Regions from separate parts of the Cobetia sp. MMG027 genome, predicted to be linked through region 2. Evidence: predicted binding sites of a transcription regulator. Region 2 holds the regulator's gene; the other holds the start of a gene.

Region 1 (7,714 bases), on a different contig from region 2:
CCATCGTCAGCATGGTCGGATTGGGCTTCGGGATCGGCGTGGTGCCGCAGATCGTGCTCGACAACTCCCCGCTGGCCGATCAGGTGCGCATCCTCGATGTCGATCCGCCGTTGACCCCCTACAAGGTCGGGCTGTGCGTACAGGAGAAACGTCTTCGACATCCACTGGTACGCGCACTCTGGGAACAGCTGCCCGGTACCCCGCGACGGCCAAAGGAGTGATGACGCAGTGACCCTGCGCCACGGAACATTGCGCTATATGGCCTGCCCCACGCCACAACGAAAACGGCGCCCCGAGGGGCGCCGTTCTTGTCTTGCGATTCCACAATCACCGTCTTACAGGCTCAACACCTTCTCACCGCGGGCGATGCCGGAGACCCCGGTACGTGCCACTTCCAGCACGCCTACCGGCTGCATCGCCGCCAGGAAGGCATCCAGCTTGCCACCGTCACCGGTGATCTGGATGGTGTAGAGGCTCGGCGTGATGTCGACGATCTGGGCACGGAAGATGTCCGCCGTGCGCTTGATCTCGTCACGCTGGGCGCCCAACGCCTTGACCTTGACCAGCATCAGCTCGCGCTCGATGTGGCTGCCCTCGGTGAGATCCACCAGCTTGACCACATCCACCAGCTTGTTGAGGTGCTTGGTGATCTGCTCGATGACGCGATCTTCGCCGACCGTGGTGACGGTCAGACGTGACAGGGTCGCGTCCTCGGTCGGGGCCACGTTGAGGGTCTCGATGTTGAAATTGCGCTGTGAAAACAGGCCGACGACCCGTGACAGCGCGCCCGGTTCGTTTTCCATCAGAATGGAGATGATATGGCGCATCAGGTCCGCTCCGTCTTCGTAAGCAGCATGTCACGCATGGAGCCGAGAGGCACCTGCATCGGATAGACGTGTTCACGCGGGTCGACATAGATGTCGAGGAACACCAGCTCGTCCTTGTTGCGGAAGGCTTCTTCCAGCGCAGGTTCGAGCTCCTCCACCGTGTGCACCTTGATGGCACGGAAGCCATAGGCGCCCGCCAGCTGCACGAAGTCAGGCAGCGACTCCATGTAGGAATGCGAGTGACGGGACTTGTAGTTCAGGTCCTGCCACTGACGCACCATGCCCAGCGACTGGTTGTTGAGATTGATGATCTTGACCCCGATCCCGTACTGCTTACAGGTCGAGAACTCCTGCATCATCATCTGGAAGCTGCCTTCCCCGGTGAACAGCACCACATCGTCATCCGGGTAGGACATCTTGATGCCCATGGCCGCCGGGAAGCCGAAGCCCATGGTGCCCAGACCACCGGAGGTGATCCAGCGGTTGGGGCGCTGGAACTTGTAGTACTGGGCGGCGAACATCTGGTGCTGACCGACATCGGTGGCGACGAAGGCTTCGCCACGCGTCGCGCGGTGCACGGCTTCCACCACCTGCTGCGGCTTGAGCGGTTCGCCCGGGGCGGACGGCTCATACAGCTTGCCTTCACGCTCGGCACGCCAGCCATCGATCTGGGACCACCAGGCCTCCAGTGCATCAGGGTTGGCCAGCTCACGCCCCTGCACGAGGCTGATCATCTCGTTGATCACGGCATCGGCCGGACCGACGATCGGCACATCGGCGCGCACGGTCTTGGAGACTGAACTCGGGTCGATGTCGACGTGGATGATCTTGGCCGTCGGGCAGAACTTCGAGGTGTTATTGGTCACGCGATCATCGAAGCGCGCACCGATGCAGATGATCAGATCGGTGTGGTGCATGGCATTGTTCGACTCATAGGAGCCGTGCATGCCGGGCCAACCCAGACACTGGCGATCGCCCTGCGGATAGGCACCGATGCCCATCAACGAGGTGGTGATCGGGAAGTTCAGACGGCGCACCAGGTCGGTCAGCGCTTCGCTGGCACGACCGGAGACCACGCCACCGCCGGTGAAGAACAGCGGGCGGCGGGCCTTGAGCATCAGCTCGACGGCCTTCTTGATCTGGCCGCTGTGGCCACGGGTGACCGGGCTGTAGGAGCGCATGCGTACCTTCTTGGGGTAGCTGTACTCGTAACGCTCGGTCGGGGCGGTCATGTCCTTCGGGATGTCGATGACGACCGGCCCCGGGCGTCCGCTGGAGGCCAGATAGAAGGCCTTCTTGATGACTTCCGGAATCTCGCTCGGGTGCTTGATCGAGAAGCTGTGCTTCACGATCGGGCGAGTCACACCGACGATGTCGGTTTCCTGGAAGGCATCTTCACCGATCAGGTGGCTGGCGACCTGGCCACACAGCACGACCATGGGAATCGAGTCCATGTAGGCCGTGGCGATACCGGTCACGGCATTGGTCGCGCCGGGGCCTGAGGTGACCAGCACGACTCCGGGCTTGCCGGAAGCGCGTGCGTAGCCATCGGCTGCGTGGGTAGCAGCCTGTTCGTGGCGGACCAGAATGTGCTGGACCTTGTCCTGACGGAACAGGGCGTCATAGATGTGCAGCGCCGCTCCACCGGGATAGCCGTATATATACTCCACGCCCTCGTCATGCAGCGCGCGGGCGATCATGTCAGCGCCGGAAAGCAATTCCACTTGGTTGTTCTCCCCTGGAGGTCTCGAGTGCGTCCGGCAGCAATACGCAAGCCGGATCGAGTGCGACCTGAATGTCGCTACCGCAACAGTTGCGGCACCTGATGCCAAACCCTGGCGTCTGCGGCCCGGTTAGGGCCTGCACTCTTGTCGCATCGGTTGGATGCGGTCGGGGCTGATGGCCGATCGATACGGTTGGCGTACCCTGATCGGCATATCCTTCGACAGGCGGACAGCGACTCAGCGTCTGTCCTTCACGTGGCGCTTCGAGGGTCGCCCGAATGGCCACGCCCGCAATCAGGAATGGTCAAGAGTCCAACAGCCGCAAGGGGCTGTCAACTCAACCTTACGCCAGTGTGCGCCGCCTACGCCAAATGCCACACCGATAACGGGAAATCCGGCCATATGCGTGCGTAAAACCTCACGAATGGCATTTAATTCGCAATTTTCTGCCTCGTGATTTTCAGCATCCCTGCCGCCGGGTTGTCATTTTGCGCCCAGACGACAGACACGAAAACGCCCCACCGCAAGCGGAAGACAGACTTCCGTCACGGTGGGGCGTCACTCACGGGCGCGCGATTCAGCGCGTGAAGGTCAGCTCTCCGCCCTCTTCGCCGACCTGGATCACGTCACCGGGCACGAATTCACCGCCCAGCAGCGCCTGGGCCAGCGGGTTCTCGATACGGCTCTGGATGGCGCGCTTGAGCGGACGCGCACCGTAGACCGGATCGAAGCCTGCCTTGGCCAGCAGCGCCATCGCGGCATCGGTGATCTCGAAGCCGAGATCACGTTCGGCCAGCCGCGCCTTGAGCCGCTCGAGCTGAATGCCGGCGATGGAGGCGATCTGCGCCTGCCCCAACGCGTGGAAGACCACCACTTCATCGATGCGGTTGATCAGCTCCGGCCGGAAGTGATTGCCGACGACTTCCATGACCGCCGTCTTCATGTCGTCGTACTGGAAGGCCGCCTTGCGATCGACACTCTCTTGCGTGTCTTCCTCGTCCGCCAGCTCGCCATTGAGACCGCTCATGCGCTGGATCATCTCGGACCCCAGATTCGAGGTCATCACGATCACGGTATTGCGGAAGTCGACGGTACGCCCCTGCCCATCGGTCAGGCGGCCATCTTCCAATACCTGCAGCAGGATGTTGAAGACATCCGGATGCGCCTTCTCGACCTCATCGAGCAGCAGCACGGAGTACGGCTTGCGACGTACCGCCTCTGTCAGATAGCCACCCTCTTCATAGCCGACATATCCGGGAGGCGCGCCGATCAGGCGAGCCACCGAGTGCTTCTCCATGAACTCGGACATGTCGATGCGCACCATCGCCTCTTCGGTATCGAACAGGAAGCTGGCCAGCGACTTGCAGAGCTCCGTCTTGCCGACCCCGGTCGGGCCGAGGAACAGGAAGGAGCCGTTGGGGCGATTCGGGTCCGATAGCCCGGCGCGTGAGCGACGCACCGCATTGGCCACCGCGATCACCGCCTCGTCCTGACCGATCACCTTCTCGTGCAGCGCCTCTTCCATGCGCAGCAGCTTGTCGCGCTCGCCTTCGAGCATCTTGGAGACCGGAATGCCGGTCCAGCGCGAGACGACCTCGGCAATCTCCTCCTCGGTGACATTGGAGCGCAGCAGCACGTGGGCGGAGGTATCCGCCTCGCCTTCGCCGGCTTCGCTGATCTGCTTCTCGAGCCCCGGAATCACGCCGTACTGCAGTTCCGACATGCGGCTGAGGTCGCCGGCACGCCGCGCCTGTTCCAGATCGATGCGCGCCTGTTCCAGTTCGGCCTTGAACTGCGCTGCCCCCTGGATACTGGCCTTCTCGGCCTTCCAGACCTCATCGAGATCGGCATATTCGCGTTCCAGCTCCGCGATCTGGTCCTCAAGCGCGCCGAGACGCTTGAGTGCCGCTTCATCAGTCTCCTTCTTGAGGGCTTCACGCTCCATCTTGAGCTGGATCAGACGGCGGTCGAGACGGTCCATCTCCTCCGGCTTGGAGTCCAGCTCCATGCGGATGCGTGACGCGGCTTCATCGATCAGGTCGATCGCCTTGTCCGGCAGCTGACGGTCCGTGATGTAGCGCGATGAGAGGCGCGCGGCCGCAATGATCGCACTGTCAGTGATATCCACCCCATGGTGCACCTCGTAGCGTTCCTTCAAGCCACGCAGGATGGCGATGGTGTCCTCCTCGCTGGGCTGATCCACCTGCACCTTCTGGAAACGACGCTCCAGCGCGGCATCCTTCTCGATGTACTGGCGATACTCGTCAAGCGTGGTGGCACCGACACAGTGCAGCTCGCCACGCGCCAGCGCCGGCTTGAGCATGTTGCCGGCATCCATCGCGCCCTCGGCCTTGCCCGCGCCGACCATGGTGTGCAGCTCATCGATGAACAGGATGACCTGGCCTTCTTCCTGCGACAGCTCCTTGAGGACGGACTTGAGGCGCTCCTCGAACTCACCGCGGAACTTGGCCCCCGCCAGCAGCGAGCCCATGTCGAGAGACAGCACACGCTTGTTCTTGAGGCCTTCCGGCACCTCGCCATTGACGATACGGCTGGCCAGCCCCTCGACGATGGCGGTCTTGCCGACACCGGGCTCACCGATCAACACCGGGTTGTTCTTGGTGCGACGCTGAAGGACCTGAATCGTGCGGCGAATCTCCTCGTCACGCCCGATCACCGGGTCGAGCTTGCCGTCGCGCGCACGCTGGGTGAGGTCCATCGTGTACTTGTTGAGTGCCTCTCGATTGTTCTCGGCGTCGGCATCTCCCACCGCCTCGCCACCGCGCAGTGCATCGATGGCGGAGGTCAGGGCGGGCTTCTTGATGCCCGAGGAGGTGAACAACTTGCCGAGATCACCGCCCAGCTCCAGCGCGGCCAGCAGCGCGAGCTCGGAAGCGATGTATTGATCACCGCGTTTCTGGGCTTCGCGGTCGGCCAGATTCAGAAGCTTGCCGAGCGCCTGGGAAGGCGCGACATTTCCGTCGAACTGGGACACGGTGGGCAGGTCATCCAGTTGACGCTTGAGCCCGCTCATCAAGCTGGTAGCATCACCGCCCGCCTTGTTGACCAACGCCTTGAGACCGCCATCGCGGTCCTCCAGCAGGGCCAGCAGCAGGTGCTGGGGATGGATTTCATTGTGGCCTCGCCCGACGGCGAGCGACTGGGCATCCGCAAGCGCGTTCTGCAGCTTGCTGGTGAGTTTGTCGATGCGCATGGTGCCTTCTCCTGAGAGTCATGGCGGTACTCCTCTTCTCAGGAGCTTCGCCTGTAACATTTCGTATCTAACCCTAGAGATGGGGGGCTGGGGGGTCGCTTTCAAGGCGTGATTTGCGGCAACGCAGCATGTTGTCCGCGAAGCATGATCCAGATCAGGTTCCCCTGCAGCAGGTTGGCCCTCAGCGCCTGAAGATGTCGCCAGGGGCTTCCGCTCGACACGGAAAAGCGCCCCGCCAACCTGAGTGATCAGGTCAACGGGGCGCTTTCGTCTTTCGGCTTGCCGAGCGTCGGTGCATCGCGGCGGCAAGGTCTCCACTTCATTCTATCAGCGTAACCAGATCACCGTGGCCATTCGCCCCGTCACGCCATCATCACGGCGATGGGAGTAGAAGCGCGATTCCGAGGCGGTACAGAAGTGACCGCCACTGACATGGCCGACACCGGCACGCTCCAGCCGCAGGCGAGCCAGCTTGTAGAGGTCGCCCATGTAGTGGCCCAGCCGATAGGGGCTGGATTCGAAGGCGTCGTCGGCCTCGGGGAGATCCGCGATGAAGGCGTCACGCACCTCGGGGCCGACCTCGAACTGGGCATTGGAGATCGCCGGGCCCAGCCAGGCCATCAGCTCGCCCGGGTCATCTCCCAGGCGGGCGACAGTGGCTTCCAGCACACCTTCCACCAGACCACGCCAGCCCGCATGCGCCACCCCGACCCGCGTCCCCTGTCGATCACAGAACAGCACCGGCAGGCAGTCCGCCGTCATCACCACGCAGGCCTGCCCCGTACCGGTACTGATGCAGGCGTCAGCACGCGGTGGCACCGGCTCATGGCGCTCATCGGTGTGACAGACGTCAAAGGCATCCACCACCTGAGTCCCATGCACCTGATCCAGCCACGCCAGCGGACGACCATCATCGACCTCCGCCGCGAGCAGGTCACGCACCCGCGCGACCATCGCCGGATCATCCCCGACATGCCGCGCCGGATTGAAGCCAGCGTATGGCCCCTGACTCGGGCCACTCTCACGCGTGGTCACGAAGGCCTGCACCGGACTGGGTGCTGGCCAGTCCGGCAGAATCAGGGTCGGGCGTAGACTGTCGTCGTGCATAACCTCTCCTGGCGCGATGGGATACGCGAACCGAGCCCCTCAGCGGGCGATGTCTTCCTTGAGATAGTCGATCAAGACCAGCATGTCACCCGGCATCTCGGCGCGGAATTCGACTTCCTTGCCCGTGATCGGGTGGATGAAGGCGAGGCGACGGGCATGCAGCGCCTGACGCGGGAACTGACGCAGCAGCTCCTTGAGCGGGTCACTGGCCCCCGGCGGAAGCTTCAGACGGCCTCCGTAGACCGGGTCCCCGATCAGCGGATAGCGCTGGTGCGCCATGTGCACACGGATCTGGTGGGTACGCCCGGTTTCCAGCTTGCAGCGGATATGGGTATGACCCCGGAAGCGCTCCACCACGCGAAAATGCGTGATCGCCATCTTGCCGCTATGGGTCACGGCCTGACGCTTGCGATCCTTGGGGTGACGCCCGATGGGCGCATCCACGGTACCGCCCGCCGTCAGCACACCGGTCACGACGGCATCGTACTCGCGAGACACGGTACGCGCCTGCAGCTGCTCGACCAGGTCCGCCTGGGCAGTCAGCGACTTGGCGACCACCATCAGGCCACTGGTGTCCTTGTCGAGACGATGCACGATCCCGGCACGCGGCAGCATGGCATTACCCGGACAATGGTGCAGGATGGCGTTGAGCAGCGTGCCATCCGGATTGCCGGCCCCCGGGTGCACGACCATGCCGTGCTCCTTGTTGATGACCAGCACGTCGTCATCCTCGAAGACGATCTCGAGCTCGATGTCCTCGGGGCCATGACTGACTTCTTCTTCAAGCTCGGCGGTCAGGGCCAGACGTTCACCGCCATAGACCTTCTCGCGGGGTTTGACAG
Region 2 (7,714 bases):
CGATGGGATTGCTGCCACCGATGGATAGCGAGACGCCATGCAGGGCGATGGGGTAGTGCTCGCGGACTCGCTCAAGGAAGTGTAGCGGCTTGCCGCCGGCACTGACGCCGTCGGAGTCGATGAATCCGGGGCCCATGTAGTTCTCGCTGATGGCCTCGAACCAATCGATATCCGGCAGCGTCGTCAGAATCTCGTGGTAGTACTCAGGACGTAGCCCAAGCCCTTGACCGGCACCCGAGGTGGCAGTGGCAGGCTGGTGACTCCGGGAAGCTGTCGTCATGAGTGACTCCTTTTCCATGGCATGGCATGGCAGGCAGTGCCTGCATTGGCAGTGTAGACCTGATGCAACAACGGGAGGACGGCATGCTGTCCTCCCGTTGCGTCCAGGGACTCCTGGCGACACCGTTACCTGGGTGACGGTGCCCTCATCTCGAGTGCTCAGCTCTTGCCGGAGATGACTTCGCCGCCAGCGCCGACACAGGATTCGGCACTTGCGGTGTAAGACCAGCCCTGACCCTTGCAGGCATTGTGGCCCTTGCAGGCGCTGGTGGCGGTGGCGCACTCGGAGGTGCCCTTGCAGGAGTTGATGCCGGAGCACTTCACGGCGTTGTCAGCCGCCTGCACGGACATGGAGGTCAGGGCGGCGGTGGAGAACAGTGCAGCGGCAGCAGCGGCAAAGGTGGCGGCAGTCACGGTCTTCTTCATGGTCATGATGGTTTCCTTTCGGGCGAGCCCGTTTTTTCTGGTTGTTGAGCAAGGTTCGATGCAGATATCCACCCGGCCAGTCAGGTCTCGTTGCCGGGTCATTGAGTCTTACGTCGCCGGCGTGAAGGTGGATGCACCGCGGCTCGAGAATTTGACCGGGAGCGCGAAAACCCTCTGAAAGACGCTATTCTGCTCGTGGCATACTGTGTGCCTGTCATGTCTTCTGTGCTCTGTCGAAGCAGTGTGCAGCGGGCCCCGCCTGCCTCATGGCCGATCCGTCCATCGGTCTCGTACTCTGCTTATGGAGCCTTGCATGCTGAACTCCCTTCGACGCCTGTGGCATACCCCGCGCTGGCGCTGGAGCATCCTCGTCATCCTGTTGCTGGGAGGATGTAGCGCCGTCACCGTGCATCAGCTGGATGCGCGTTTCGGGACGCCCGAGCCACGCGATCGCGTCGTGTCCGGCGATAGTCTGGCGGGGAGGCATTGGGAAGATGAGGTCAAGCCGATCCTCGAGACGCGTTGCGTGGTCTGCCATGGCTGCTATGACGCCCCGTGCCAGCTCAAGATGTCCTCGGCGGCCGGGATCGACCGCGGTATCAATCCCGCCCCTGTCTATGACGGCACCCGCTTGCTGGCGGCCAATCTGACGCGACTGTTCGAGGATGCCGACAGCACCGCTGAATGGCGTGACATGAACTTCTCGCCGGTGCTCAACGAGCGCAACGACTCGGCGCTCGCCAATCTGGAAGGCAGTGTGCTGTTCCGCTCGCTGAGCCAGAAGCGCAAGCAACCCCTGCCGGTGACGGAGGAAGGCCTGCTGCCGGAAGACCGCTTCGATCTGTCGCTCAATCGCAGTCAGGTGTGCGCGCCCATCGAGCGCTATGATGCCTTCGCGGAAGATCACCCGGACTGGGGCATGCCGTATGCGCTGCCGCAGATCAGTGATGAGGAGCACCGTACGCTGGTCAACTGGTTGGCGCAGGGCTCCCCGATGACCAAGGTGCGCCCGGTGTCTGAGGCCCTGGTGCCACGGATTCAGCAGGTGGAAGCCTTCCTCAATGGTGACAGCCTCAAGCAGCGGCTGATGAGTCGCTACATCTACGAGCATCTCTTTCTGACCCACCTGTATTTCCCGGAAGCGAAGGGGGCCAATGGCCGGCCGATCTTCTTCTCGCTGGTGCGCTCCAGTACGCCGCCCGGCGAGCCCATCCAGCGTATCTCCTCGCGCCGCCCCTATGACGCTCCCTACGCCGCCTATCCCGGAGATGGTCGTGACGTCATGCCGCATGACGAGGCCGGGCGTCCTCGCGTCTATTACCGTCTATGGCAGGAGCGCTCGACGATCCTGGCCAAGAATCATCTGCCCTATTCGCTGAGTGACGCGCGCCTGGAGCGCTGGCAGTCGCTGTTCCTCGCGCCGGACTATACGGTGGATGACCTGCCTGGCTATGACCTCAAGACGGCGTCCAACCCCTTCCTGACGTTCGAGGCGATCCCTGCCGAGTCACGTTACCGCTTCATGCTGGATGAATCGCAGAACACCATCATGGGCTTCATCAAGGGGCCGGTCTGTCGTGGCCAGGTGGCCGTGGACGTCATCAATGACCACTTCTGGGTCAGTTTCACCGATCCATCACTGTTCAGCCTGCCGCAGGTCGAGCGCACCCTGGCACGGGAGGGCGAGAATCTCAGCCTGCCTGCCGAGCAGAGCAGCAATGCATTGCCCATCTCCTCGTGGATCAAGTTCGAGCGCAAGCAGCAGGCCTATCTGCAGGCCAAGCAAAAGCTGATGATGCAGGCCTACGAGGACGGCAATCTGCGTCTGGACATGCAGCTGTTGTGGGACGGCAGCGGCTGGCAAGGTGGCGAGGGTGGCGATCACAACCCCAATGCCGCCCTGACGGTCTATCGTCACTTCGACAATGCCGCCGTGATGAAAGGGCTGGTCGGCAATGTGCCCAAGACGGCCTGGGTGATCGATTACCCGATGCTTGAGCGCATCCATTACCTGCTGGTGGCCGGCTTCGATGTCTATGGCAACCTCGGCCACCAGCTGACCACGCGCCTGTACATGGACTTCCTGCGCATGGAAGGCGAGAACAACCTGCTGGCGCTTCTGCCTGCCGGCGAGCGTCAGGCAGTGCATGACAGCTGGTATCAGGATGTGGATTCTGGGCTGGAAAAGCTGCTGTTCAAGAAGCCGCCCCAGTTTGATGCCCCGAGCGATATCGTCTGGACACCGGGAGAGCTTTCCTCACCGGAGAAGGCGCGCATTGGGTTGATGCGCCGCCTGCGCGAGCGCCTGGCGCCGGAACTTGTCCACGAGCGTAGCCTGGAGACGCTGGAGGATGATGCCGTGCGCCGCGAATTGAAGGCCTTGAGCGAGGTGAGTGGTCTGGCGGCCAGCCTGCTGCCGGAAGTCACCATCATTGCGCTGGAACGGAAGGGAAGCGAGCACCCACAGTTGTTCAGCGTGCTGCGCAACTCGGCTCATGCCAACATCACCAGTCTGTTCGACGAGGAAGCCAATCGGCGTCCTGAGCGCGATACGCTGGATGTGCTGCGCGGCGTGGCCGGGGATTATCCGAATGCCTTCTGGCATCTGACACCCGAGTCGCTGCAGGGATTGGCACGGCGGGTCGCCGTGCTCAAGGATGAGGCGGACTATCGACAGCTGATGGCCGATATCGGAGTGCGGCGCACCGATCCACGCTTCTGGCAGTTCTCGGACAGCGTGCTGCGTGCCAATTATGCGGATCGTCCCGTCGAGGCCGGGTTGCTGGATTACAATCGTCTGCAGAATCGCTGAGCGTCTCCGAGCCGCCTGGCGCTGTCTGGAAAACACGAAGGCCCGCCACATGAGGATGTGGCGGGCCTTCGTGGTGAGAGAGATGGCAACACGGGGGTCAGCGACCGCCCTGACACTCTCCTTCTGCCAGCTCGATCAGGCCATCCAGGTGCAGGATATGGACCTCGCGGGCCTGGATATCCACCAGCCCCTGAGCCTGGAAACGCGTCAGGATACGGCTGATGGTTTCCACGGCCAGTCCCAGGTAATTGCCGATGTCGGCGCGGGACATGGAAAGACGGAAACTGTATGGCGAATAGCCGCGGCGACGGAAGCGCTGAGAGAGGTTGACCAGGAAGCTGGCCAGGCGCTCATCTGCCGTCTTGCGCGACAGCAGCATCATCATCCGACGATCCTCATGCAGCTCCTTGCTCAGGCTCTTGAACAGCTGGGTGCGCAGTTCCGGCAGTTGGGCGGAAAGCGCATCGAGGCGATCGAAGGGAATCTCGCACACGGTCGTGGTCTCGAGTGCCACGGCGCTGCCGGGGTAGGCATTGCTGTCGATGGCATCCAGTCCAGCCAGCTCGCTGGGCAGGAAGAAACCGGTGAGCTGCTCCGTGCCACTGTTCTCGGTGTTGATCTGTTTCAGGCTGCCCGAGCGCACCGTGAAGACGCAGTCGAAGGGCTCGCCCTGGGTGAAGAGAACCTCGCCCTTTCTGAGCGGCGCGCGGCGCCGAATGATGGAGTCGAACTGGTCGATGGCTTCCATGTTCAGTGCCAGCGGCAGACACAGTGAGCTGAGCGAGCAGGTCTGACAGCGTGCTTCATGCGCACGCAATCGATGGGATGCCGTTGTCTGGGCCGTCATGGTGACTCTCCTGGGGCATTACGCCGAAACTCGTGGGGGGCGGGTTTCGGGTGGGGGTGTCCGGGTGCGACACCTGGTACAGGGCGATTCCATGGTCCTGTACGGAGAGGCAGCATCCTCATGGACTGAGTCGCTGCTGCCTGTCGGTGCTGTCCGTCAATGATACCTGTCAGGCGCACTTCCCAGAACGGGTTCCCGTCCTGTGGGGCGGGATGTGAAGTGCTCCGTGAATCGCGCGCATTATATTAGATAATTCTGATTGTGTCGTGATGTCCTGCATGACTCTAGACGCAGAACCTCCCGAAGGGGCAGGTTGCGACGCCCTGCCTCATCCGACTCGGGAGAGCCAGGTGACATCATCCACTCAAGGACATGACGATCTGCCCCATGCTGACCAGCAGCGTGAGCAGAAACAGCAGACTCCAGACCAGCGGCAGCGGCCTGTCCGGCTGAGGGGTGCCGTCAATGCGGTGTTCGTCGCCTGGCCCATCTCCCTGCAGGTCATCATCGGGTGAGGTGCTGCGAGAGCGAAGCCCGACAAGCAACAGCGTGCAGAAGGCCAGGCTGCCCAGCGTGAGCATGCTGATCCATGCCTGCCAGAACAGTGGCAGATCGACGTTTGCCAGCAGGTTCATGGTGCAGCTCCTGTCGTCAGTGTCAGTGTGACGAGTGTCTCCCCTGTCGGGTCGGGTGCTGTCGCGGATGAGTGCCGAGGGGGATCCGTCTGTTGAAGATAGGCCAGCAGAGCGGTCGCCTCGGCCTTGCCGCGTACCCGGGCGGGCGCCGCGAGGATCTCGTCGTCTCGGTAGGGTACGCCAAGCGTCTGCAGGGCCTGCATGCGCTCGGCGACACCCTCGCCGCTCAGGGCGTGCTCGAACAGCCAGGGGTAGGCCGGCATGCTGGAATCCGCCACCTTGTGGCGCGGCGAGTACAGGTGCAGGCGTTGCCAGGCCTCATCATGTTCCGCCGGGAGGCGGCTCAGGTCAGGGCCATGACGAGCGTTGCCCCACAGGGCCGGTCGCTCCATGAGGTGGCGGGAGGCGGCGTCCCGGCTTGCATGGCGTGCCTGGTCTCCCGGCAGATCCCGCACCATTCGGGTATGGCATTGCTGGCAGCCTTCCCGCAGGTAAAGGCGCTGGCCCTCCAGCGCCAGCGCATCCAGCGGTGTCACTTCTTGCCTTGCCTCCTGAAACCCCAGAGGCAGCAACTGGGCCAGCGCGCCGACACTTGCCGCCATCACGCAGAGCGCGGCCATCAGGCCCGGATGCCGTTCGAGCAGTACGTGTCTCATGCCGGTGTCCTCCCCCGAGCGTGTGAATCCCCGATGTGGTGATGAGCGCGCTGGGTAGAGGGGCGCGTGATGGGACGGCGGGAGGCGCGCAGGAGATACGCTGCCATCAGCAGCAGGCCGAGTGCCCAGCAACTCAGCCCCACCAGCGTCATCAGCATCGGCGGGCGAGCCACCGCCAGGACGTCGGCGAGGGAGTGCAGCGGTTGTCCCTCTGCGTCTACGGCATGCCACAGGCTGCCTTGCAGCAGGGTGGTGGTCCAGCTGGCAGCGATGCAGAGCAACGTGCCGGCGATGGCCAGCCAGGCGTGGGTCATGATCAGCGCCGAGGGTGCTTCAGGCAGCCGCAGACGGTAGAGCATGAGCACGCAGACCAGACCGATGACGCCCAGTGTGCCGGCCGGCGAGAGGCTGCCGGCGGCGCTGAAGGTCATGTCGTTGAGCGGGGCGATGGACAGTGCCACATGCTCCATCACGCTGATGGCCAGAAAGAGCAGGGCCGCGCCGAGCAGGCAGGTCTGAGGATGATGGCGCAGGGAGGGCCAGTCCGCCTTGAGGGTCAGCAGGCCGTTGAGAGGAATGGCCAGTCCCGGCGCCAGCAGCAGGAGCCCCATCGCCATTCCCAGCGCCTGGCTCCACTGGGGCAGGGCGCTGGCATGCAGCAGCGCCGCGCCGCTCCAGGGCAGCAGCAATACCAGCAGCCAGAAGCTGATGATGGCCAGACGGTGAGAGTGAAGGGGCTGGCGGGTCAGTCCCGAGAGTGCCTGATACGCCATGGCAATGAAGCCCAGTGCCAGCATGCCGCCGGGCAGCATTCCCTTCTGCCAGCTCTGCAGCAGCGCGTCCAGACTGCCTGAGAACATGGGTAACGATGTCAGCGGGCCCAGGGGCACCGCCAGTGACAGCAGGGTATGCTGCATCAGTATCATCACCAGACAGCCAATGAAGCACCAGCCAGCCACGGGCAGGCGCACTGTCGGTCCTGCCTTCCAGTTGACATGGAAGAGCCACGCGACCGCGATCCACACTGCCAGCATCAACAGGTTGAGTGGCCAGGGATATTCGGATTGGCCATGCCCCGACGCGAAGCCCGCGGCAATCGATATGCTGCCAAGCACGAGAATCGTCTGCCAGGCCTGCAGCGTGAACCGCTGGAGACGCCGCTGGCCCGGCCGGGCTTGCGTGTCATGATTGACCAGTGAATACAGGCTGGCAATCAATGCCGAGCCGCCGAGGCCGAAGAGCAGCAGATGCTGTTGCACAATGGCGAGACGGCCATGGCTTAGCCAGGCGATGGGCGGGGCCAGGGTTGGCCACAACTGCACGGCGGTCAGCCATGCCGCCAGCAATAGACTGACGGCGCCTGAAAGAATGGCCGTCGTGCCAAATTGGCGAATCACCTCGTGAGAGGCGCCTGCTCCATCAGGTGCTGTGCCCATGTCATGACCTCATCATGCAGTGAACAGCGATGTGCTCTCCTGAAGAGAGCACGACTCACGAGACGATTCAGCATTCATTTCAGCTACCAGGGAGGACACTGAGTGTCTCTTGTCACTTCATCATCGGACGAAGATCGGGATGCGTCCAATGTGGCGGCCGTTCCCACCCCCTACGCCGAGGAAGGTTTCAAGGTCGCTTCCTTTGACGCCATCGCCGATGAGCTGGAAAAGCGTCTGGAGCTGTCAGAGGAGGCGTTGGCGGCGCGCGGTCCCTGGCGAGGCTGGGTGGCCTCGTTCGGTCCGCTGGAGATTCATGGCAGCCCTCGGCAGGTGATTCTGCTGCATGCCCATGGGGCGGGCGCCGGACGCGAGACCGATTTCCATCAGCGGTTCGGCAAGGCCTGTGCACACCAGGGGGCGGCATGGCTGGGATTCGACTTCGCCTACCTCGTCAAGATGCGCTGCGAGGCACGCCGTCGTCCGCCGCCGCGGCTGCCCGGGCTGATCGAGGAAATGACGCGCTGGCATGAGGCGCTGGCCGCCAGTCTTGCCGCCAGGGCGTCTCTGGCGACATGCCCGGTATTGCTTGGTGGCAAGTCCATGGGGAGTCGCGTGGCCTCGCA

What was found. Region 2 encodes FNR, which switches genes on or off when oxygen is low (the NO sensors DNR and NnrR bind a similar motif). Its sites were predicted from a motif close to TTGATNTANATCAA; they were not measured.
Region 1: a site for FNR is predicted at 5,910-5,923, ahead of clpB (ATP-dependent chaperone ClpB). Genes of this name have one in related genera too.

Annotation. Positions count from the first base shown of each region.
Region 1 is NZ_JAQJIO010000013.1:3,398-11,111, forward strand. It holds gene ilvY (HTH-type transcriptional activator IlvY) at 1-221, shown strand, start outside; gene ilvN (acetolactate synthase small subunit) at 336-827, opposite strand; gene PJK54_RS16155 (acetolactate synthase 3 large subunit) at 827-2,551, opposite strand; gene clpB (ATP-dependent chaperone ClpB) at 3,129-5,765, opposite strand; gene pgeF (peptidoglycan editing factor PgeF) at 6,093-6,872, opposite strand; gene rluD (23S rRNA pseudouridine(1911/1915/1917) synthase RluD) at 6,912-7,714, opposite strand, start outside.
Region 2 is NZ_JAQJIO010000003.1:85,485-93,198, forward strand. It holds gene bufB (MNIO family bufferin maturase) at 1-280, opposite strand, end outside; gene bufA2 (BufA2 family periplasmic bufferin-type metallophore) at 439-711, opposite strand; gene PJK54_RS04455 (fatty acid cis/trans isomerase) at 1,019-3,517, shown strand; gene fnr (fumarate/nitrate reduction transcriptional regulator Fnr) at 3,615-4,364, opposite strand; gene PJK54_RS04465 (hypothetical protein) at 4,721-4,999, opposite strand; gene PJK54_RS04470 (cbb3-type cytochrome c oxidase subunit II) at 4,996-5,655, opposite strand; gene PJK54_RS04475 (cbb3-type cytochrome c oxidase subunit I) at 5,652-7,091, opposite strand; gene PJK54_RS04480 (alpha/beta family hydrolase) at 7,242-7,714, shown strand, end outside.